One region of the Burkholderia sp. BCC1999 genome, then DNA from elsewhere that is predicted to be linked to it. Evidence: riboswitches for the same ligand, from Rfam matches in the RefSeq annotation. Region 1 holds a riboswitch; the other holds the start of a gene.
What was found. A riboswitch is a leader RNA that binds a small molecule or an ion and turns the genes downstream of it on or off. The one in region 1 is predicted to bind FMN.
Positions count from the first base shown of each region.

Region 2: linked by a shared signal. The riboswitch ahead of ribB (3,4-dihydroxy-2-butanone-4-phosphate synthase) and the one ahead of U5809_RS04340 (6,7-dimethyl-8-ribityllumazine synthase) in region 1 are both predicted to bind FMN.

Region 1 is NZ_CAJPHP010000002.1:313,070-324,212, forward strand. Features, by position in the region: gene U5809_RS04330 (methyl-accepting chemotaxis protein) at 1-1,446, opposite strand, end outside; gene U5809_RS04335 (TonB-dependent receptor) at 1,912-3,942, opposite strand; FMN riboswitch at 4,360-4,516, shown strand; gene U5809_RS04340 (6,7-dimethyl-8-ribityllumazine synthase) at 4,583-5,089, shown strand; gene U5809_RS04345 (MarR family winged helix-turn-helix transcriptional regulator) at 5,245-5,676, opposite strand; gene U5809_RS04350 (serine aminopeptidase domain-containing protein) at 5,673-6,590, opposite strand; gene U5809_RS04355 (ABC transporter substrate-binding protein) at 6,887-7,855, shown strand; partial or broken gene U5809_RS04360 (LLM class flavin-dependent oxidoreductase) at 7,917-8,844, shown strand; gene U5809_RS04365 (ABC transporter substrate-binding protein) at 8,915-9,847, opposite strand; gene U5809_RS04370 (amino acid ABC transporter permease/ATP-binding protein) at 9,882-11,143, opposite strand, start outside.
Region 2 is NZ_CAJPHP010000016.1:88,067-99,209, forward strand. Features, by position in the region: gene miaB (tRNA (N6-isopentenyl adenosine(37)-C2)-methylthiotransferase MiaB) at 1-960, opposite strand, end outside; gene U5809_RS23140 (LysR family transcriptional regulator) at 1,175-2,107, opposite strand; gene U5809_RS23145 (MFS transporter) at 2,252-3,427, shown strand; gene U5809_RS23150 (helix-turn-helix domain-containing protein) at 3,623-4,306, shown strand; FMN riboswitch at 4,501-4,649, shown strand; gene ribB (3,4-dihydroxy-2-butanone-4-phosphate synthase) at 4,768-5,478, shown strand; gene U5809_RS23160 (HAD family hydrolase) at 5,549-6,235, opposite strand; gene iolG (inositol 2-dehydrogenase) at 6,424-7,410, opposite strand; gene U5809_RS23170 (TIM barrel protein) at 7,478-8,305, opposite strand; gene U5809_RS23175 (LacI family DNA-binding transcriptional regulator) at 8,539-9,606, opposite strand; gene U5809_RS23180 (MIP/aquaporin family protein) at 9,827-10,543, opposite strand; gene glpK (glycerol kinase GlpK) at 10,625-11,143, opposite strand, start outside.

The DNA of each region.
Region 1 (11,143 bases):
CTGCTGCGTCGTCTCGTCCATCTGCGTGACCGTCAGGTTCACCTGGTCGATGCCGCGGCTCTGCTCGGCCGATGCGGCCGCGATCTCGCCCATGATGTCCGTCACGCGCGCGACGGCCTGCGTGACGTCGGACATCGTCTTGCCGGCTTCGCCCGCGAGTGCCGAGCCGTCCTGGATCGTCTGCACCGACGCGGAGATCAGTTCCTTGATTTCCTTCGCTGCCGTCGACGAGCGCTGCGCGAGACTGCGCACCTCGCTCGCGACGACCGCAAAGCCGCGGCCCTGTTCGCCCGCGCGTGCGGCTTCGACGGCCGCGTTCAGCGCGAGGATGTTGGTCTGGAACGCGATGCCTTCGATGATGCCCGTGATGTCGGCGATCTTCGAGGAGCTTTGGCCGATTTCCGTCATCGTGTCGACCACGCGGCCGACCACCGAACTGCCGCGCTGCGCGACCTCCGACGCATTTGCTGCGAGCGTGCTCGCCTGCTGCGCGTTCTCCGCGTTCAGTCGCACCGTCGACGTGAATTCTTCCATCGTCGCGGCGGTTTCCTGCAGCGACGCGGCCTGTTCCTCGGTGCGCTGGCTCAGATCGAGGTTGCCCGACGCGATTTCGCTCACCGCATGCGCGATGCTGTTCGACGAATCGCGCACACGTCCGACGATGCCGATCAGCCGCTCGTTCATCGTCCGCAGCGCTTCGAGCAGGTCGCGCGTTTCGTCGTTGCCGCTGACCTCGATGCGGCTGCCGAGATCGCCGTTCGCCACCGTGCGCGCGACGTCCACGGCCGAGCCGATCGGCACCGTGATCTTGCGCGTCAGCCACAGGCCGCCGGCGACGGCGACCGCGACCGCGATCAGGCAGATGCCGGCCAGCAGGTTGCGCTCCATCGTGTAGCGGTCCGCGAATTGCTGCGCGATCGCGAGCTCGCGTTCGTGCGTATAGGTCGCGTATGCGTCCGTCGCGCGCACCAGCTGCGCGAGCAGCGGGCGGCAGTTGTCGTCGATGTCGGCGGTCGCTTCGTCCTTCTTGCCGGCCTGCGCGAGCCCGACGATGCGCAGCGCGACGGGCCCGTAGTTGCCTTCGATGCGCGCGATGTCGCCCACCAGTTCGCGCGCGCGATCCGAGGTGTCGGTCGCGTTCGCCATCATCTCCTTGAGCTTCGCGAGACGTTCCTGCACGTCCTTGTGCGCCTGATTCACTTCGGCGAGTTCGACCTCGACGTCGGCCGGTTTCGTCACGAGCACGAGGTTGCGCGCGGCGATCGCGCGGCGGTCGACTGCGGTGCGGATTTGCGCGGACAGGTTCGCCCGTGCGTTGATGCCGTTCATGTAGCGTGAAAACTCGGCATTCGTATCGGACAGTGCCTTGAGAGCCATGCCCGACACGATCACGACGACCGCGGCGAGCAGGCCGAAGCCGCCTAGGAGTTTTGTTTTGATGCTCATTCTGGCGATTTTCACGTTGTGCCTCTGCGCGAGTGGTTGGCAAATGGAATTTATTGTTCGACCAGATACGGGCTCGTGCCGGCATTAACGGGTATACGGGATGATTCTTTACCCTTCGCAAACCCTGATATTCGTTTTTTTAGCGCTGAAAGCGTTGTCAGGTGGGCGTTCTTGATCCTGATCAAAAAACCGCAGGTCGCCCGTGATTCAAGGGTTTATATGTGAAACTTGAAACCGGTTTTATTGATGAGGCAAAAAAGTCTTTTTGCTAATAATCGTCAGATGATTTTGTTTCGATTTATCGGTGAATGCCGGAATTTCGTTTTCGGCGAATCCCGGAAGGGTGCCGAAATGGATGTTCGGCCTGCGCAGTTCGATTGGCGCAATGGGTGAATGAACGGAAACGGGCGCGCCACGCCGGCGTGCCGGACAAGCCCGCGGCGGGCGCCGCGAGCCGTACAAGGGTCAGAACGTGGTGCGCAACCCGGCCATCACGCTGCGGCCGCCTTCGGGCGCGAAGCCGCGCACGACCGACGTCGAGTAGCGGATCTCCTGGTTCGTCAGGTTGTCGCCGCGCAGGTAGGCGAGCCAGTGCGTCGGGCCGACGCGGAACTTGTAGGTCAGCATCACGCCGAGCGACGTGTAGCCGTCGGTCGAGAAGTCGTTGTCGGGTACGCGATGCTGCGACCAGGCATGCGTGACCTGTGCGCGTGCGCCGAACGGGCCGTAGCCGTAGTCGGCCGCGAGCGTTGCGCGCAGCGGCGCGATGCGCGGCAGCGGCTGGCCCGTGTCGACGTTGCGCGCATGCGTGTAGTCGGCCGTCAGTTCGAGGTCGACCGTGTGCCCGCGCCGCGAGAACGCGCGCCATTTGCCGTCCAGCTCGACACCGTAGAACTCGGCGCGCACGCCGCGATAGATCGCCTCGTTCAGCGAGCCGTCGGTGCCGGGCGCGACGGGGTCGCCATCGTCGTCCACGACGCGGCCCGTGTTGTACTCGGTCAGGTAGTTGGAGAAGCGGTTGTAGAACACGCCGACGCTGCCGCGATTCGGGCCGCTCGCATAGCGCAGCGACAGGTCGGTCGACACCGCTTTCTCCTTCGATGCGTTCGGGTTGCCGATCAGGAACTGGCCGGTCGCATCGTGCGGGCCGTTCGAATACAGCTCGTAGAAGGTCGGCGCGCGTTCGGTGTACGCGACGTTCGCGGCGACCGACCATACCGGCGTAAGCGAAAACAGTGCGCCGGCGGACAGGCTGCCCGCGTTGAAGTCGCGCGGCTGCGCGCCCGCGAATTTCTCGACGCCGGCCGGATCGGGGTCGACCTTCACGTGCTCGAAGCGGCCGCCGAGGCTCAGCTTCAGTGCGGGAACGACCTGCCATTCCTCGAGACCGAACAGCGCGACGCTGTTCGTGCGGGTGGACGGCACGAGCATTTCGTCGCCGAGCGCGGAGAACGTGTTCTGGCCGAACTGCACGCCGATCGCGCCTTCGAACGGGCCGATCTTGCGGTGCCGCGCCTCGATGCGCGCTTCGTAGCCGCGATTGCGGAAGGTGGTCGCCGTCTCGCCGTTGTCGACTTCCTTGTGGCGGTAGTCGGTGTACGCGAAATCGAATTTCAGCTTCGTGAACGGCCCGCTCAGGTTGCGCACCTCGGATGCGAACGCGAGGCGCTCCTGCCGCATCCGCAGCCGCACGTCGCTTTCGGCAACCGAGCCGTAGTTCGATTCGTAGCCGCTGTACGACAGGCCCGCGAAGCCGTCGGCCCAGGTGTACGAGGCACCGACCGCGCCGCCGTGCACACGGCCATCGCTGTTCGGCACGTTGCCTTCCGGCTGCGGCGTGTCGGGGCCGTCGAGCGCGCGTTGCTGGCTGCTGCGCGCGTAGCCGGGAATCCGCAGCTTGCTCGTTTCGCGGTCGAACGCGTCGACGTGGAACGCGAAGCGGCCGTTGCCGCCTTCGACCTGCGCAGCACCGGCTCGCACGGAATTCGCGCCACCGTAGCGCGCGTCGAGCGCACCCGTCACGCCCTGGATCGCTTCGCGCGGAATCCGGTTGTCGATCGTGTTGACGACGCCGCCCACCGCGTTGCCGCCGTACAGCAGCGCGGCCGGGCCGCGCACGATTTCGACGCGTTCGATCGACAGCGGATCCTGCGGCACCGCGTGGTCGTACGACAGCGACGACGCGTCATAGGCCGCGACGCCGTTCTGCAGCAGCCGGATCCGGTCGCCATCCATCCCGCGGATGATCGGGCGGCCGACCATCGGCCCGTAGGTCGTGGTCGATACACCGGGCAGCCCGTTGAGCGTTTCGCCGAGCGAATCGGCCTGGCGGCGCGTCAGCGCATCGCCGGAGAGCTGCACGGTCGGCGCGATCAGTTCGGTGTCGCCGAGCGGGTTCGCGGTCACGAAGATCGGCGCCAGCGGCGTGCTGGCCGGTGCCGAGCTCGACGACGCGGGCGTATCGGCTTGCGCGTGGGCGACGGCGGCGAACAGCATCAGCGAAAGTGACGAGAGTGGGCGAAGCGGTAAACGAGGGAGGTCGCGCATGGTCGGTGAATCGGTTGGAATCGGATCGGATAACGAGCGATGCGGGTCACGGCTGGATACGATATATTGTTGCGTCATTGACGCGCAGTGACCCGATGGAACATGGCTCGGCGAGGCTTGGCCACCCACAGTGGAACGGCGTAAGGCGGACGAGCACGTGAAATGATATGTTATATCATTTCAAATTCCAAGCCGGTTGGCAGGTTCCCGTCGGGTTTCTGTCGGATCGGTGAAAAGGGCGGTTGGAGCGGAGGGGCGACCGCGGGAAACGGCCGGGGAGCGCGCCAGGCGCATGAAGCGGGCGGAGCCGTTGAAGAACCGACACGACGAGACTGTGATAGATTTCCGGCGCGGCCAATGTGCCGCGAACGTTCTCAGGGCGGGGTGAAATTCCCCACCGGCGGTAATCGCGCGATTGCGCGTAGCCCGCGAGCGCTTGCCCGCACGCATGTGCACGGCAAGGTCAGCAGACCCGGTTCGATTCCGGGGCCGACGGTTAAAGTCCGGATGAGAGAGAGCGGGGTTCGTTGCGTACGCAAGGTACGCGGCTTGTCCCTGTGCGCCCATTCAACTCACACAGGACCCATCGATGACCCAACTTGCTTCCCCCTCCCAAACTGCTGCTCTGCGGATCGCTTTCGTCCAGTCGTGCTGGCACAAGGAGATCGTCGACCAGTGCCGAAACGCGTTCGTCGACGGGCTCGCCAACGCGAACCTGAGCCAGGCGGATTGCGACTTCTTCGAAGTGGCAGGCGCTTTCGAGATTCCGCTGCATGCCAAATTGCTCGCGAAAACCGGTAAGTACGCGGCCATCGCGTGCGCCGGCCTGGTGGTCGACGGCGGGATCTATCGCCATGACTTCGTCGCGCAAGCGGTGATTTCCGGCCTGATGCAGGTGCAGCTCGAAACCGGCGTGGTGGTGCTGTCGGCGGTGCTGACGCCGCATCATTTCCACGGCGCCGAGCATGTCGCGTACTTCCACGAGCACTTCCTCGTGAAGGGCGCGGAGCTCGCGCATGCGTGCGTCGATACGATCGGCAAGGTCGCGGCGCTGAAAGCGGAACCCGTGGTCGCCGCGATTGCGCAGGCTGCCTGACGCCGTGCGGTGTGCCTGCCGCCGCGCGATGAATGGTGTCGCGCGGCGGCGTGGCGGTCAGCTTTGCATCAACATGAAAATCGAATCGAAAACGCGAATCGCAATCGCTTTCGATTGATACCGGCGCGAGCCGGTTGCGCAGGGGAGCGTGCCGCTCAGCGCTCCGCCGGAAACCGGTCCTGCAACGCGTGCAGCCAGCGCGCGACGACATCGAGTTCGTCGTCGGAAAACCCGTCGCACAGCTTGCCGTTCAGTTCGCGCAGCAGCACGCGTGCGCGCTTGAGCGCCGCGTGGCCCTCGTCGGTCAGGTACAGCCGTGTTGCGCGGCCGTCGTCCGAATCGGCATGACGCGTGATGAGACCGGCCTTTGCCATCCGGTCGGCGAGCCCTGTCATCGCGGACGGCGCGAGCTGCAGCGCGGCGCCGACTTCGCCGATCAGCGCGCCATCCTGCCTGGCGAGACAGAACAGCGCGCCAGCCTGCGCGGCGCTCGCGCGCGTCTCGGTTTCGGCCTTGCGGTCGATCCAGCGCTGCACGCGCCGCTGGCCGATGTTCAACATGAAAAACAGTCGTCGGTCTTCGCTCAAGCTGGGTTCCCGGCTGCAATGGAAAGGGAGGGACGGCTCGCGCTGCGCGGCGTGTCGAGCGCCTGCGCGAGCCAGTCGGCCACGTCGGGCCACAGCACGGTGCCGGGCCGGCTGCGAAAGAAGCCCATGTGCCCGACCGGGCCGCTGCCCGCCGCGTGCGGATCGATCTGGCGGCGTTCGACCTTCGCGCGGGTCAGATAGCTTACCAGCAGCCCGATCGCAGCCGGGTTCGCCCATGGATCGTCGTCGAAACCGAGCGCGAGGATCGGCAGTTGCTGTTTCGAGAAGCGCTCGGCCGCGCCGAGCGTCGGATCGTCGAAGAAATAGTGCGGCAACGTCGTCCAGCGGCTCCATTCGCGGAACACGCCGGCCGGCAGATCCTCGCCGAGCCCGAGCCGCTTGCCGGGTACATAGCCGAGCAGCGTGGACATCAGCGGGCCGAGCACACGCAAAATCAACCGAACCTTCAGGCGTTCGGCCGCCTGCGCGATCAGCCGTGTGCTGCCCGCATGCGCGGCGACGAGCACGGCCGCGCGCAGGTGCGGCGTGGCGGCGGACAGCCCGATCGCATGCCCGCCGACACTGTGGCCGACCGCCAGCAGCGGCAGCCCGTCGTACGCCTGCCGTGCCCATGCGGTCGCGGCGCCCACGTCGAGCTCCATCCAGTCACGCATGCGCGACTTCAGCGCGGCCAGGCGGGAGGGCCGCGATGCGCCGATGCCGCGATAGTTGTAGGTCAGCGCCGCGAAGCCGCGTTCGGTGAGGAAGCGCGCGAAGCCCGCGTACAGCCGCTCGGGCACGGCCGTTGCCGGATGGATCAGCACCAGCGCGCGCGGCGCGGCGTCCGGCGACCACAGCGTGCCGTGCAGCGTGTAGCCGTCGGCGGCGGAAAACTCGATGGGTTGGGAGGTCATGGCCGTCCTCGCTCGGGTAGTTATTTCGTATGCGAAATATAGTTCGTGATTTATTTCGTGCGCGAAATATCTATCGAGGAATCATTCGAACGGCAGGCGGCGCAGGCCGATGGCGAACACGGTCGATTGCGCTCGCTTCATAAAATATTTGCATCTTTGCAAAGCAGAATATTGCGTTTGTCTCATGAAGCCGATCGACGTATCTTCACCGGTTCCATCCGGTCCGCCGGCCGTCGCGCACGGCGGACCACGCGGCGCCGCCATCGCGCGGCAGCCGGCCAACCTTCCGGGAGATCATGTTGTCGAGCCGAATCGTCACGGCGCTCTTGCTGGCGCTTGCCGCGCAGCCGGGCCTTGCCAAGGACACCGTCACGCTGCGCGTCGGTGAGCAGAATTACTTCAACATCCAGGCGTCGATGGAGGCGTCCGGCGTGCTGAAGGACCTGCCTTACACGATCGAGTGGAAGCACTTCCAGGCCGCCGCCCCCGTTGCCGAAAGCCTGAACGGCAACGCGATCGACGTCGGCTTCCTCGGCGATTCCGCACTGCTGACGCTGGCCGCGCGCGGCGCGCCGGTCAAGGTCGTCGCGGTATCGCGGCAGAGCCTCGACGGCGTCGCGATCCTCGTGCCGAAGAATTCGCCCGTGCGCACCGTGGCCGACCTGCAGGGCAAGACCATCGCCGTATGGCGTGGCGCGTGGAGCCAGCAACTCGTGCTGCGCGCGCTCGAACATGCGGGCTTGCGCGCCGATTCGGTCAAGTACGCGTACCTGATGCCGATCGATGCGACCAACGCCTTCGCGAACGGCTCGGTCGACGCCGTGTCGCTGTGGGAGCCGTTCGTCAGCACGCTCGCGTTGCGGCAGGGCGCGCGGCCCGTGACGACCGCGCAGGGGCTGATGCCCGCGCTGAGTTTCGTCGCGGCGAACGAGGCGGCCGCGTCGGGCAAGCGTGCCGAGATCACCGATTTCCTGCGGCGCGTGGTGGCCGCGCGTCAGTGGGTCGACAGCCATCCGCGCGAGTATGCGGACCTGTGGGCGAAGCGCGCGAAGCTCGAACCGGACGTCGCGTACCGCTGGCTCAACAACGCGAAGCAGCGCGTCGGCCCGGTCGACGACACGGCAGCGAAGGATGCGCAGAACACGGCCGACTTTCTGCACAAGGCCGGCGTGATTCCGGCCGCGTACGACACGTCGAAGTTGCTCGACCGCTCGTATTCGGGCGCATTCGCCGTGCCCGCGCAGAAGACGGCCGCCGCGCAGTGACCGTGCGTCCATTCCCCCGATTCCCTCGATTCCCGATCGAGTCACACGAGGACATCCCGACATGCCAGTCGACATCATCGGCATGATCACCGCGACACCCGGCGCGGAGGTCGACGTACCGGGCGGCGCGGCCGTCCAGCCCGACTACGTGCGCCGCTTCGCTCAGGCACACGAGGCGGCCGGCTTCGACCAGGTCCTGGTCGGCCATTTCAGCAACGCGGCGGACGGCTTCATCGTCGCGTCGTTCGCGGCCGCCGCGACCGAGCGCATCCGCATCCTGCTTGCGCACCGGCCGGGCGTGATCGTACCGTCGGCCGCCGCGCGGCAGATCGCGACACTCGATGTGTTCAGCGGTGGCCGGCTCGCGCTGAACGTCGTGTCGGGCGGCGACGATGAAGACTTGCAGCGCGACGGCGATTTCGTGCCGCACGATGCCCGCTACCGCCGCACCGGCGAATATCTCGACGTGCTCAAGCGGATCTGGCTGGCCGATGCCCCGGTCGATCACGACGGCGCGTTCTATCGGCTGCGCGGCGCGTCGCCGCTCGTGAAAGGCGCGCATCAGCGTGTCGTTCCGGCCGATTGTGGCGGACACCGAGGCGGCTGCATGGGAGAAGGCCGAGGCGATTCGTGAACGCGTGCGCGCGGCGCGGGTCGCGAACGGCCAGCCGATCGCCGGTCATGCGCCGCAGAACTCGGGATCGCAGCGGCTGATGGCGGCCGCCGCGCAGGGTGACGTGCTCGACGAGCGGTTGTGGATGGGTGTCGCGAACCTGACCGGCGCGCGCTGGAATTCGACCGCGCTGGTCGGCACGCCGGAACAGGTCGCACGGGCGCTCGGCGCGTATTACCGGCTCGGTGTATCGACGTTCCTGATTCGCGGGTTCGATCCGCTAGACGATGCGCTGGCCTACGGGCGCGACCTGATTCCGGCGATTCATGCGCGGATTGCGGAACTCGACCGATATCAGGCGGCGTTGCCCGCGTAGGCAAACAGCCCGCGAGTTGAATCGCCCCGGCATTTCCGTCGCGGAATGCCGGGGCGGTTGTCTTCGGTCTTCAGAACGACGGCAGCCCCGGCGGATTGGTCTCCGCGTGCGCGATCGCCTCGCTCTGCAAGCCCCAGCGCGCAAGCGCCTGCCCGTAGCGGCCGTTGCCGATCAGCGCGTTCGTCGCGAGCGTCAGCGCCGGTGCGAGCCCGCTGCCACGCCGCGTCGCGATCGCGACATCGGCATTGTTGGGCCAGCCCGCGTTGACGACGCCGACCCGGCGGATCTTGCCGCTGCGCGCGGCCTCGTACGCGAGCGACGCATTCGGGTTCAGCTCCGCATCGGCGCGGCCCGACAGCAGCGCGACGCGCGCCGTTGCATCGTCGTCGAAATAGAGCAGCTCGGCCGGCTTCAGGCCCTGTGCGACATTGCGCTTGCTCCATTCGAGCAGGATGCGCTCCTGGCTCGTGCCGGCGCCCGTGATGATCCGCAGGCCCGCGACGTCCTTCGGCTCCGCGATCTTCGCGATCGGGCTGCCGGTGCGCACATAGAAGCCGTGCAGCCCGAGCCGGTAGGTCGTGAAGTCGTATTTCTCCTTGCGCTTCTCGGTCACGCCGACGTTCGAGATCACCGCGTCGTACTTGCCGGACGTCAGCCCGAGCGGCCAGTCGGCCCATGCGATCGGCACCAGCGCGAGCGTGCGGCCGAGTGCGTCGGCGACGAGCTGCGCATAGTCGGGATCGGCGCCGACCACGGTGCGCGCGTCGGTCGCGTACGTCGACACGGGCGGTGCATGCGGCGAAATCGCGACCGTGAACGCGCCGTCGCGCACCCAGCGGTAGGCGACTGCCGCACGGATCGCCGCGTCGTCGCGATCCGCGCGCAGGCGGCCGGCCTGGCGCGGGTCGAGATCGGCGGTTGCCGTCGCCGCGTGCGCGGCCTGCCACGGCAGGACGGTTGCCGCGGCCAGCGCGGCCGAGATGAACTGGCGCCGGTCGGTCATCGCGTGGCTCCTCGCAGGTTGGAAGCGGCGCGCATCACAGCACCCGCGACAGGAACGCGCGCGTGCGCGGATGCGACGGCGCGTCGAGCACGACGGCCGGCGGCCCGGCCTCGATGACGCGCCCGCGCTCCATGAACAGGACGTTGTCCGCGACTTCGCGCGCGAAGCCGATCTCGTGCGTGACGATCACGAGCGTCGTGCCCGAGCGCGCGAGTTCCTTGATCACGTCGAGCACTTCGTTGACGAGTTCGGGATCGAGCGCCGACGTCGGTTCGTCGAACAGCAGCACCTTCGGACGCAGCGCGAGCGCCCGCGCGATCGCGACGCGCTGCTGCTGGCCGCCCGACAGCTGGCGCGGGTACGCATCGGCCTTGTCCGCGAGGCCGACCCGCGCGAGCAGCGAGCGTGCGGTGCGTTCGGCCGCATCGCGCGTCACGCCGCTGGCCGCGATCGGCGCTTCGATCAGGTTCTCGAGCACCGTCAGATGCGGGAACAGGTTGAAGTTCTGGAACACCATGCCCACGGCGGTGCGTCGCTTCAGCACGTCGCGCTCCTTCAGCTCGTGGAGCACGTCGCCGTCGCGGCGATAGCCGATCAGCTCGCCGTCGATGTCGATGTAGCCGTCGTCGACGCGTTCGAGATGGTTGATCGTGCGCAGCAGCGTCGACTTGCCGGAGCCCGACGGCCCGACGATCACGGTCACGCTGCCGCGCGGCGCGACGAACGAGACGTTGTCGAGCACGCGCTGCATGCCGAACTGCTTCGACACGCCGTGCACGGCTACCTCGCCGCCGGTGCGCGGTGCGGCGGCCGTGGCGGTATCGGCGCGGGCATCGCTTGCGGCCCGTGCGATCGAAGCCGCGCGGCGCGACGTGGCACGTCGCCACAGCGCGCCGATGCGCGCGAGCGCAAAGGTGAGCACGGACGGCGGCGGATTGCGCAGCGCACCGCGTGCATAGTGCCGCTCGACCTGCACCTGGATCGCCGACAGCACGGTCAGGATGATCAGGTACCAGACGGTCGCGACCATCAGCAGCGGAATCACTTCGAGGTTGCGCCGATAGATTACCTGCACCGTGTAGAACAGCTCCGGCATCGCGAGCACGTAGACCATCGACGTGCCTTTCGCGAGCGTGATCAGGTCGTTGAACGCGGTCGGCAGGATCGCGCGCATCGCCTGCGGCAGCACGATCCGTGTGGTCTGGCGGCCGCGCGGCAGCCCGAGCGCGGCCGCTGCTTCGAGCTGGCCCTGGTCGACCGCGAGAATGCCGCCGCGGATCACTTCGGAGGAAAACG
Region 2 (11,143 bases), on a different contig from region 1:
GAAATCGTCCTCGGTCTCGCCGGGGAAGCCGACGATCATGTCGGTCGACAGCGACAGGTCGGGGCGGATCGCGCGCAGCTTGCGGATCACCGACTTGTATTCGAGCACCGTGTAGCCGCGCTTCATCGCCATCAGGATGCGGTCGGAGCCGTGCTGGACAGGCAGGTGCAGGTGGCTCACGAGCTTCGGCACCTTGGCGTAGGTGTCGATCAGGCGCTGCGTGAATTCCTTCGGGTGCGACGTCGTATAGCGGATCCGCTCGATGCCGGGGATATCGGCGACGTATTCGATCAGCGTCGCGAAATCGGCGATTTCCGACGAGCCGGCCGCCAGCGCGCCGCGGTACGCGTTCACGTTCTGGCCGAGCAGCGTGACTTCGCGCACGCCCTGGTCGGCGAGGCCGGCCACTTCGGTCAGCACGTCGTCGAGCGGGCGCGACACTTCATCGCCGCGCGTGTACGGCACCACGCAGTAGCTGCAGTACTTCGAGCAGCCTTCCATGATCGACACGAACGCGCTCGGCCCCTCGACGCGCGCGGGCGGCAGGTGGTCGAACTTTTCGATTTCGGGAAACGAGATGTCGACCTGCGCGCGGCCGCTCTCGCGGCGCGCGTCGATCATCTGCGGCAGGCGGTGCAGGGTTTGCGGGCCGAACACGAGGTCGACGTACGGGGCGCGCGACACGATCGATGCGCCTTCCTGGCTCGCGACGCAGCCGCCGACGCCGATCAGCAGGCCGGGCTTCGCTTCCTTCAGCTCGCGCACGCGGCCGAGATCGGAGAACACCTTCTCCTGCGCCTTTTCACGCACCGAGCACGTGTTGAACAGGATGATGTCCGCGTCTTCCGGCGTGTCGGTCTTTTCGAGGCCTTCGGAGGCATTGAGCACGTCCACCATCTTGTCCGAGTCGTACTCGTTCATCTGGCAGCCGAAGGTCTTTACGTAAACTTTCTTGGTCATGGGGATTCGCCGTTCGCAGTGGTTGACCTGGGGGCGTCGTCAAGGGTGAATCGGGACGGCCGTGCGCTGCACGCGAAACGCGCGCATCGAGCAGGAAAAGCCGTCGGGAAAGCCCTCCATTATAGCTTTTCGCGCTGCCCTGGGCCCGCGTCGGGTTGCGGCCTCGCGACGTCGATCGGCGGGTTCCGACCCTTGAGCGACGACGCGCCAGCCGTCAGCGGCACGCGTTCAGCAGGTCGTCGTGCGCGGCTTCCTCGCGCGCGAAGTGCTCGGCGAGAAAATCGAGCAGCACGCGCACGCGCGGCGCCATGTAGCGCTTGCCGGGATAGATCGCGTGCAGCGGCGCGCTCTGGTGCCGCCAGTCGGGCAGCAGGACCTTGAGCCGTCCGGCGCGGATGTCGTCGGCGACATCCCAGATCGAGTTCAGCACGATGCCGTTGCCGCGCAGCGCCCACTCGCGGGCGAGGCCGCCGTCGTTGGTCTCGAACGCGGTGGCGAGCGGCACCGTGCAGGTCTGCGTGTCGTCGCCGCGCGTGAAGCGCCACGTATTCATCGGCCCGGACGCCACCGTGATCACGTTGCACTGAAAGCGGGCCAGATCGTGCGGATCGCGCGGCATGCCGTGGCGCTTGACGAACGACGGCGCCGCGCACGGCACGCGCCGGTCCGCGGCGAGCCGGCGGGCGATCAGCGCGCCGTCGGGCGGCGCGGCGAAACGGATCGCGAGGTCGATCTCGTCCTGCCACAGGTTCACCGTCGAGTCGGACGCCGTCAGCGAGAAGGTCACGTCCGGGTAGCGTGCGGTGAATTCGTCGAGCCAGTCGAGCAGCCGGCGGCGGCCGAAATCGGACGTCGCCGACAGCCGCACCCGGCCGCCGACGACGTTGCGGCCGGCCTGCAGCAGCGCGTTTGCGTCGTCGAGCGCCTGCAACGCCTGCCGGCAGCCGTTCAGGTACAGGCGGCCCTCGTCGGTGAGCCGCAACTGCCGGGTCGAACGGTCGAACAGCCGGGTAGCGACCGCCGCCTCGAGCTTGGCGAGGCGCGCGCTCGCGGCGGCCGGCGTGAGATTCAGCTTGCGCCCGGCGGCGGACAGGCTGCCCAGTTCGGCCGCCTCGACGAACAGCCGGATATCGCCCAGTCGATCCATGCGATTTTCCAGAAATATTTGAAAATGGTTCAAACGCCACGCCAATTATCAAATATCGGCATCTTCGGGACAATGCGCACATCCTGCCTTTTGTGCGGTGCGGCACCAATCGGGCGTCGCGTCCGCCGCCTTCCGGAGAACGTCATGCCCATCCCGTTACTGGCGCTCGCGATCAGCGCCTTCGCCATCGGCACCACCGAGTTCATCATCATGGGCCTGCTGCCCGAGGTCGCGCACGACCTCGCCGTGTCGCTGCCGTCGGCCGGCCTGCTCGTGACCGGCTATGCGCTCGGCGTCGCGGCCGGCGCGCCGCTGCTCGCGGTGCTGACGAGCCGCATGCCGCGCAAGGCCGCGCTGCAGTTGCTGATGGCGATCTTCATCGTCGGCAACGTGCTGTGCGCGACCGCGTCAGGCTACGCGATGCTGATGGTCGCGCGCGTCGTCACGTCGTTCGCGCACGGGTCGTTCTTCGGGATCGGCGCGGTGGTCGCCGCGTCGCTCGTGCCGGCCGACAAGCGCGCGAGCGCGATCGCGCTGATGTTCACGGGGCTCACGCTGTCGAACGTGCTCGGCGTGCCGTTCGGCACGTTCGTCGGTCAGCTGCTCGGCTGGCGCGCGTCGTTCTGGATCGTTGCCGCGCTCGGCGTGCTGGCGCTCGGCGGCGTGGCCGCGCTGGTGCCGAACCGTCACGACAGCGGGCCGGTCGGCCTCGGCCACGAGGTGCGCGTGCTGAAGGAGCCGCAGGTGTGGCTCGCACTGCTGATGACGGTGCTCGGTTTCGGCGGCGTGTTCGTCGTGTTCACGTACATCGCGCCGATTCTGGAAACCGTGTCGGGCTACTCGCCGCGCGCGGTCGCGCTGATCCTCGTGCTGTTCGGCGCCGGGCTGACGATCGGCAACACGCTCGGCGGCAAGCTTGCCGACCGTGCGCTGATGCCGTCGCTGATCGCGATCCTCGTCGCGCTGATGGCCGTGATGGCCGTGTTCGCGAAGACGAGCCACCTGCCGGTCGCGGCCGCCGTCACCGTATTCGTCTGGGGGATCGCCGCGTTCGCGACAGTGCCGCCGCTGCAGGCGCGCGTGGTCGAGAAGGCCGCGAGCGCGCCGCATCTCGCATCGACGTTGAACATCGGCGCGTTCAACGTCGGCAACGCGGGCGGCGCGTGGCTCGGCGGCCTTGCGCTGGAGCACGGCTTCGCGCTCGACGCGCTGCCGTGGGTCGCCGTCGCGGTGACGTTCGCGGCGCTCGTCGTCACGTGGTTCGCGATGCGGCTCGACGCGCGCGGCCCGGCACGCGGCGCGGCGCCGGCGGCGCAGTGAGCGACGCGATAGCGGCAGGAAAAGGTTCGCGAGAAACGCATTCCTCCGCGATGCTGATAACGGTGTGAAGATAACTTCGTTTGCCCGTGCAAGGCCGGGTGATAGCGTCTCGATACGCGCCATGGCTGGCGCAACGCGATTCCGATCCCGGCTTACCCCATACGCAGGGCCGCGCAGCGGCCCGGAGGCAATGCTATGTCTTCATCCCTGGCGCTCGTGCGCGACGTGTCTTCCTTCGAGTCCGGCAACGCTGCCGACCTGCGCGCGTCCGCGTCGCTCGACGTCCTCGAGCAGGTCGTCGGCGTGAACCTCGCGCGCTTGCGCGCCGAGCGGCAACTGTCGCTCGATGCGCTCGCGCGGCTGTCCGGCGTGTCGCGCGCGATGCTCGCGCAGATCGAATCGGCGCGCAGCGTGCCGTCGATCAAAGTGCTCTGCAAGATCGCCGCGGCGCTGAAGGTGTCGGTCGCCGCGTTCCTGCGCCGCCATGCGGTGAACGGCTTCGAGCACCTGGCGGCCGAACGCGCGTCGCGCGTCGTCAGCTCGAACGGCCGTTTCTCGGCCCGCGCGCTGTATCCGGAAGGCGAGCCGGCCGCGGCCGAGTTCCACGAATTGCGGATCGCGCCGCTGCATACGGAGCCCGGCGCGCGCCGCGCGCCCGGCACGACGGTCAACCTCGTCGTCAGCGAGGGCACGCTCGAAGTCAGCGTGCATGACCGCCGCCAGTTGCTGGCGACCGGCGACGCGATCGTGTTCGATGCCGATCAGCCGTACAGCCTGCGTAACCCGGGCGACAGCGAAGCGCGCGCGTTCCGCGTGACGGTGAGCCCCGAGGTGCCGCCGCGGTGGCTCGTGCCCGACGCGGCGCACGCGGCTCACTGACCGCACGGCTGGAGCGGAACGGTCGCTTTCCCGCCGTCTCGCGGGAGCGCGGAAGCGTGGCCGGGTGGTCGGCCGTTCGGACGATGCCGTTAGACGGAGTCGTCAGTAAGGTTTTAGGTGTGGTGCGCTGCGCGTCGCGCGCAGCTGTTGTATGCTTGGCCCGCCGTTGATGGGGTACCCCCGTCCGGCAATCAGTGCGTCTTCAGGGCGGGGTGAAATTCCCCACCGGCGGTAGGCTGGCGTAAGCCGGCGAGCCCGCGAGCGCCCGCGCATCCGCGCGGGGTCAGCAGATCTGGTCGAATGCCAGAGCCGACGGTCATAGTCCGGATGAGAGAAGATGTGCAGATAGTCATGTCCGTCAGGGCTGCTTCGCGATGCGTGCGAAGCGGGTTGTCGTTCTGTCTGTTTGCAATGCCCTGGAACGTTTTTCGCCCAAATCGTATTTGCGAGGAGCGTTTCACATGTCCTTGATGTCCCTTTCGTCGGCACCGGCCGACGCCTTTGCCGATCTCCCGTTGCTGGATTCCGAACCGGTGCCGCCGCGCATCGCCGCTGCGCTCGACGCCATGCGCGCAGGCCGTGCGGTCGTGCTGCAGGATGACCACGACCGCGAGAACGAAGCCGACCTGATCGTTGCCGCCGAGCGCATCACGCCCGAGACGATGGCGCTGCTGATCCGCGAGTGCAGCGGCATCGTGTGCCTGTGCCTGACGGACGACACGGTGCGCGCGCTTGAACTGCCGCCGATGGTGCAGACCAACGAAAGCCGCAACGGCACCGCGTTCACGGTGTCGATCGAAGCGCGCGAAGGCGTGCATACCGGCGTGTCGGCGGCCGACCGCGTGACGACGATCCGCGCGGCGATCGCGGAAGGCGCGAAGCCGCACGACATCGTGCGACCCGGCCACGTGTTTCCGTTGCGTGCGCAACCGGGTGGCGTGCTCGCGCGCCGCGGCCACACCGAAGGCACGGTCGACCTGTCGATTCTCGCGGGCCTGAAGCCGGCCGGCGTGCTGTGCGAGCTGATGAATCCGGACGGCACGATGACGCGCGGCGACGACGTCGAACGTTTCGCGCAACGGCACGGGCTGCCGATGCTGACGATCGCGGAACTCGTCGAGTTCCGCGAGGCGCTGGCGGTCGCGCGCGAGCGCTGCTGCGAACCGGCCTGAGCGGCGGGAAAACGGGTGCGTTAGCGCACCCGTCGCAGGCCGGCGTGACCTGACCCGGCCTGGATGACAATCAGGACTGCACGTCGCCGAATTCGCCTCGCATGCCGGCTTCGACGAGCGACGGCAGTTCGTCCATCTTGCGCATGATCCGCGTGATGCCCATCGCGCGCAGCGCGTCCGCGTAGTTGTCGGGGATGTGGCTCGCGCCGACGAACGCGATCGTCTTCATCCCGGCCGCGCGCGCGGCATTCAGCCCCGATACGCTGTCCTCGACGACGATGCAGCGCTCCGGCGCCACACCGAGCGTGTGCGCCGCATGCAGGTAGACGTCGGGGTAGGGCTTCGGCCGCGCCACCTGCTCGGAACTGAATACGCGCTCGCCGAAGATCTCGGTGAGCGACGCACGCTTCAGCGAATTGCGCACGCGCACGAGCCGGCTGTTCGACACCACGGCCGCCGGCAGCGTGACCTTCAGCAGCGCGTCGCGCACGCCGGAGATCGGCGCGAGCGATTGCGCGAGCGCGACCTCGATGTTGTGCTCGATGGTCTCGATGAAGTTCGCGGGCATTTCGATCCCGAAGCGGGATTCGATTCCGGTGAGGAAGCGCGACGTCTGCTGGCCGAATGCCGACTTGGCAGCGGCTTCGAAATCGAGGTTCGGGAACGTGGCGGACAGCGTTTCAAGCAGTACGCGGTCGGCAATGACTTCGCTGTCGACGAGCACGCCGTCGCAGTCGCAGATGAGGTGATCGAGCATGATGGTGACAAAGCAGACAATCGGCGACGCCGATCAATTCGTCATCATACGTGCTTTCACGCGCGCGCCGCGCGCCGTTTCGGCAAATTTGCCCGATCCGGCCGTAGCGTTGCCGCGCTTCATGCAGGCGTGCTGCGGATTGCGTGACGGCGGCGGCCTGTTTGCCCGGGCCGTCGCCGCTTGTCGCGTTACAGCTCGATCACGCGCCCCGTTTTCCACGATGTCATCGCGGCCTCGGCAAGTTCGAGCGCGGCGAGCCCGTCGTCGATCGTCGTCCTGACCGGCGTGCCGTCGCGCAGCGCGTCGACGAAGTGCGCGAGCTCGGCCGCGTACGCATGCCGGTAGCGTTCGAGGAAGAACGGCTCCGGCACGTCCGTCGCGATACCTCCGGCGAGCCACGCGCTTACCTCGGTCGGCCGCACGTTGCCGGCTTGCAGCATCCCGTTGCTGCCGAGCAGCTCGAAGCGCTGGTCGTAGCCGTAGGCCGCGCGTCGCGACGTGTTGATCTGGCACAGCAGCCCGCGCCGCGTGCGGATCGTCACGGCGGTCGAATCGATGTCGCCTGCTGCGCGCACGGCCGGGTCGGTCAGGCAACTGCCGGTTGCGTGCAGCGTCTGCGCTTCGTCGCCGAGAATCCAGCGGAACATGTCGAAGTCGTGGATCAGCATGTCCTTGAAAATGCCGCCCGAGCTGCGGAGGTAGTCGACCGGCGGCGCGCCGGGGTCGCGGCTCGTGACGACCAGCATTTCCGGTGCACCGATCTCGCCGCGCTCGACACGTGCCTTCAGCGCGGCGAACGTCGGATCGAAGCGGCGCTGGAAGCCGATCATGCAGGTCACGCCGGTGCGCCGCACGACGTCCGCGCATGCGCGCGAGCGCTCGATGCTCAGGTCGACCGGCTTCTCGCAGAACACGGCCTTGCCCGCGTTCGCGGCCGCGACGATGAGGTCTGCGTGCGTGTCGGTGCTCGACGCGATCACGACCGCCTGTACCGACGCATCGCCGAGCGCGCGTTCGATGTCGGCAACCTGCGCGCCGTGCGCGTGGGCGAGCGCGTCGGCCGACGGCGCATGGCGGTCGATCACGTACCTGAGCTTCGCGCCCGGATGGCGCGCGAGATTCGCCGCGTGGATCTTGCCGATCCTGCCCGCGCCGAACAACGCGAATTCGATCATTCCGTTCTCCTGTTGATTGGGTTTTGCCGGCACGCGGCGTGTGTCGGCCGCGTGCGGTGGTGACGTATCAGCGATCCGCCAGTTGGCCGCGCACGTAGTCGATGCTCGCCCGCAGCCGGTCTTCGATGTCGTCCGCCTCGGCGATCTCGCTCGCAAACGGTTCGAACGAGAACGCGCCGCGGTAGCCGCGCGCAAGCAGTTCGCGCAGTTGCCGGATGTTGCCGAGCCGGTCGGCGCCGCCGACCAGCACGCGGTGGCCGTCGCGCATCCGGTCGACCGGCAGGCCGGTTTCCTCGACGCCGGAGATATGCACGAGGCCCGTCAGGTTCGGGAAGAAGATGTCCTCGCCTGACAGGTGATGGTGGAACGTGTCGTGCACGAGCCGGAAGACCTGTTCGCCCGCCGCGTCGTAGAGGGCTTTCACCGCGTCCGACTTGCGGCGCAGCGCGCATTCCTCGAAGCCGAGCGGCTCGATGAAGCCGAGCAGGTTGCGCGCTTCGAGGATCGGCTTCAGCGCCTTCAATGCCTTCACGAGATCCGCATGGCGCTCGCCCGCGCCGCGCGTATCGTTGCGGCTGTTGGTCGGGCACAGCACCAGCGCGCGCGCGCCGCATTGCGCCGCGTAGTCGGCCAGCACGGTCGCTTCATCCGCGCGCTCGGCGTTCCATTGCTCGAAGCGCTGCAGCGCGTTGATCGTCAGGATCGTCACGCCACCGGCTTCGGCCGTCGCGCGCACGGCGGCGGCCGGCGTGCCGTCGGCGATCTCGATGCCGTCGAGATCGTTACGGATCTCGATCGCGTCGACACCGAGGCGCCGGCACAGCGCGACGTAGCGGTCGAGCGGCAAGCGCGGCGCGCTCATCCGGTTCAGCGAAAACGTAAGGGGTTGGGTCATCACGGGGCCTCGGTCGGGGTTCGACGCCGGGACGGCAGGCGACCGGCCGGCGCGACCGAGTGCCGCCCGCGTGCGGGGCGTCCATCGGTCGGGCCATCGTTTCCGGTGCATTCGTCGTGGCGAATGACCGTCAATGTAGGACGGCGCCGTCCCGGCTGCATGCGTGGCGTTGCCGAAAAATCGGCAAGAAGACGCTCCATGAGCGGGCGCGAAACGGGTGTGCCCGGCAGGCCCTAGACCGGTTGCAGGTACGGGCTCGTGCGCACATTGGCCGAGCAGAACACGCGGAACTCGACCGGCTCGGCCGGCGGCGGCTGCTCGACCACGCCGCACGCATGCATCAGGTGCTGCAGCGCCGAGATCGCCTGCCCGTCCGGGTCCTGGTCGATCGCGATGTCCATCGTGCCTGCCTCGATGTACGCGCGATGCTGGTCGAGCATCTCGTGGCCGACCCAGACGACGTTGCCGGCCGCGCCGAAGCGGCGCAGCGCAGCCTCGATGCCGGCCGAGCCGCCGCCGCTGTTGTAGATGCCGACCACGTCGCCGGACGCGCGCAGCGCCTTCGCGACGGCGCTGTAGGCGAGGTCGTCCTGATCGAGCGTTTCGGCGATTTCAGTGTCGCAGGCCAGTTCGGGGAATGCGCGCGCCAGTTCGAAGCGGCAGCCGGCGATCCGATCCATGTGGACGCGATAGCCCATCCGGCCGCCGAGCAGCAGCACGCGACCGGGCCGCTTCGCGAGACGGCCGATGCAGTAGCCGGCCGTGCGGCCCGCGCGTTCGTTGTCGATGCCGGCGTAGTGCGAGCGCGCGATTCCGCCGATGTCGGAGACCATCGTGACGACGGTCTCGCCGCGCGCGATCGCGCCGGCCAGCGCATCGCGCACGCGCGGCGTATCGCCGGCAGTCACGATCAGCGCCGCGCGGCGGTACGCGGGGCGCTCGATCTGCTCGGCGAGGCGCGTGCAGTCGGCGGCGGGAAGGATCGCCCGGTGCACGACGACGCGCCGGTCGAGCATCTGCACCGCGCGCTGCAGCGCCTGCTGCAGCCGTCGGTAGAACGGCGTGTCGGTATCGGGCAGCAGTACGTCGACGTGAATCAGCCCGTGCCGGACATCGGGAAGCTGACGCGGCACGCCGAGCGTGCGCGCCGCGGCGACGACGCGTTCGCGCGCGTGCGCCGATACGCTGCCGCGCTCATTCAGCACGCGATCGACGGTCGCGGTGCTGACGCCCGCGAGCTGTGCGATCTCGACGAAACGCGCGGTGCGTTTGCGCCGGCGAGGTGCGGGGGCGGCGGCCATCGTGTCGTCTCCTGTCGGCCAGGGGCGGTGCTTGCATGTTTCCCCGGCATGCGTGCGGCGGGCGCGCGCTGTCGTGAGGGTGCGGGGGCTGGCGGTATGCTGGCGCCGCGACGCGAGTTCGTCAACGACGGGGGCCGGGCAGGCGAGGGGAAGGGGAGTGGCGGGGGATGATGCGCGAAGCGCGCGACGCCGAACGCCGCGCGCTTCGTTCAAACCGCGATCAGATCGTGGAATGCAGGTGCAGATACAGCCCGGCCGCCGCGGCGCCGCCCAGCAGCGGACCGACGACGGGCACCCATGCATAGCGCCAGTCGCTGTCGCGCTTGCCGGGAATCGGCAGCAGCGCATGCATGATGCGCGGCGACAGGTCGCGCGCGGGGCTCATCGCATAGCCGGTCGGGCCGCCGAGCGAGATGCCGATGCCGAGCACGAGCAGGCCGACGGGCAGAGCGTCGAGTGCGCCGAGGCCGACTTGCGGCGATGCGAGGTACAGCACGCCGAGGATCAGCACGAACGTGCAGATCGCTTCGGTCAGCACATTGTGCGTGACGCTGCGGATCGCCGGCGCCGTGCAGAACACCGCGAGCTTCAGGTCGGCATCGGCTTCCCTCGCGAAGTGCTGGCGATAGGCGAGCCACACGAGCAGGGCGCCCGCCATCCCGCCGAGCATCTGCGCGAGGATGTAGCCGCCGACTTTCGACCACGCGAACTTGCCCGCGAGCGCGAGACTGATCGTGACGATCGGGTTCAGGTGCGCGCCGCTGAACGACGCGGTCACGTAGACGGCGACGAATACGGCCATCGCCCAGCCCATCACGATCACGATCAGGTCCGCGCCTTTGCCCTTGGTCTTTGCAAGCAGCACGTTTGCGACCGCGCCGTTGCCGAGCAGCACGAGGATCGCTGTGCCGATGAATTCTGCAATATAAGGTGACATGGTTGTCTCTCGTATGTCGCGGCGGACTCGCGGGTTGCGCGGTCCGCCGGTGTTGTTGTATTTCGTCTGGATGTCTGAAGATTACTGGGCGTCGTCGGCCCATGCCTTCGCCGCGCGTACCGCACGCTGCCAGCCCGACATGCAGCGTTCGACCTGCTCCTTCGGCATCGACGGTGCAAAGCGGCGATCGAGCTGCCACTGGTCGCGCACTTCGTCGAGGTTCTTCCAGTAGCCGATCGCGAGGCCCGCGAGGTAGGCCGCGCCGAGCGCGGTCGTCTCGGTGATCTGCGGACGCACCGCATCGACGCCGAGCAGGTCGGCCTGGAACTGCATCAGCAGGTCGTTCGCGCTCGCGCCGCCGTCGACGCGCAGCTCGCCGATGCTGATGCCCGAATCGGCTTCCATCGCGGCCAGCACGTCGAGCGACTGGTACGCGATCGCATCGAGTGCCGCGCGTGCGAGGTGCGCGGAGGTCGTGCCGCGCGTGACGCCGAATACCGAACCGCGTGCCCGTGCGTTCCAGTGCGGTGCGCCGAGGCCGGCGAACGCGGGCACGAGGTAGACGCCGTCGGTGTGCGGCACGCTCGCGGCGAGCGCTTC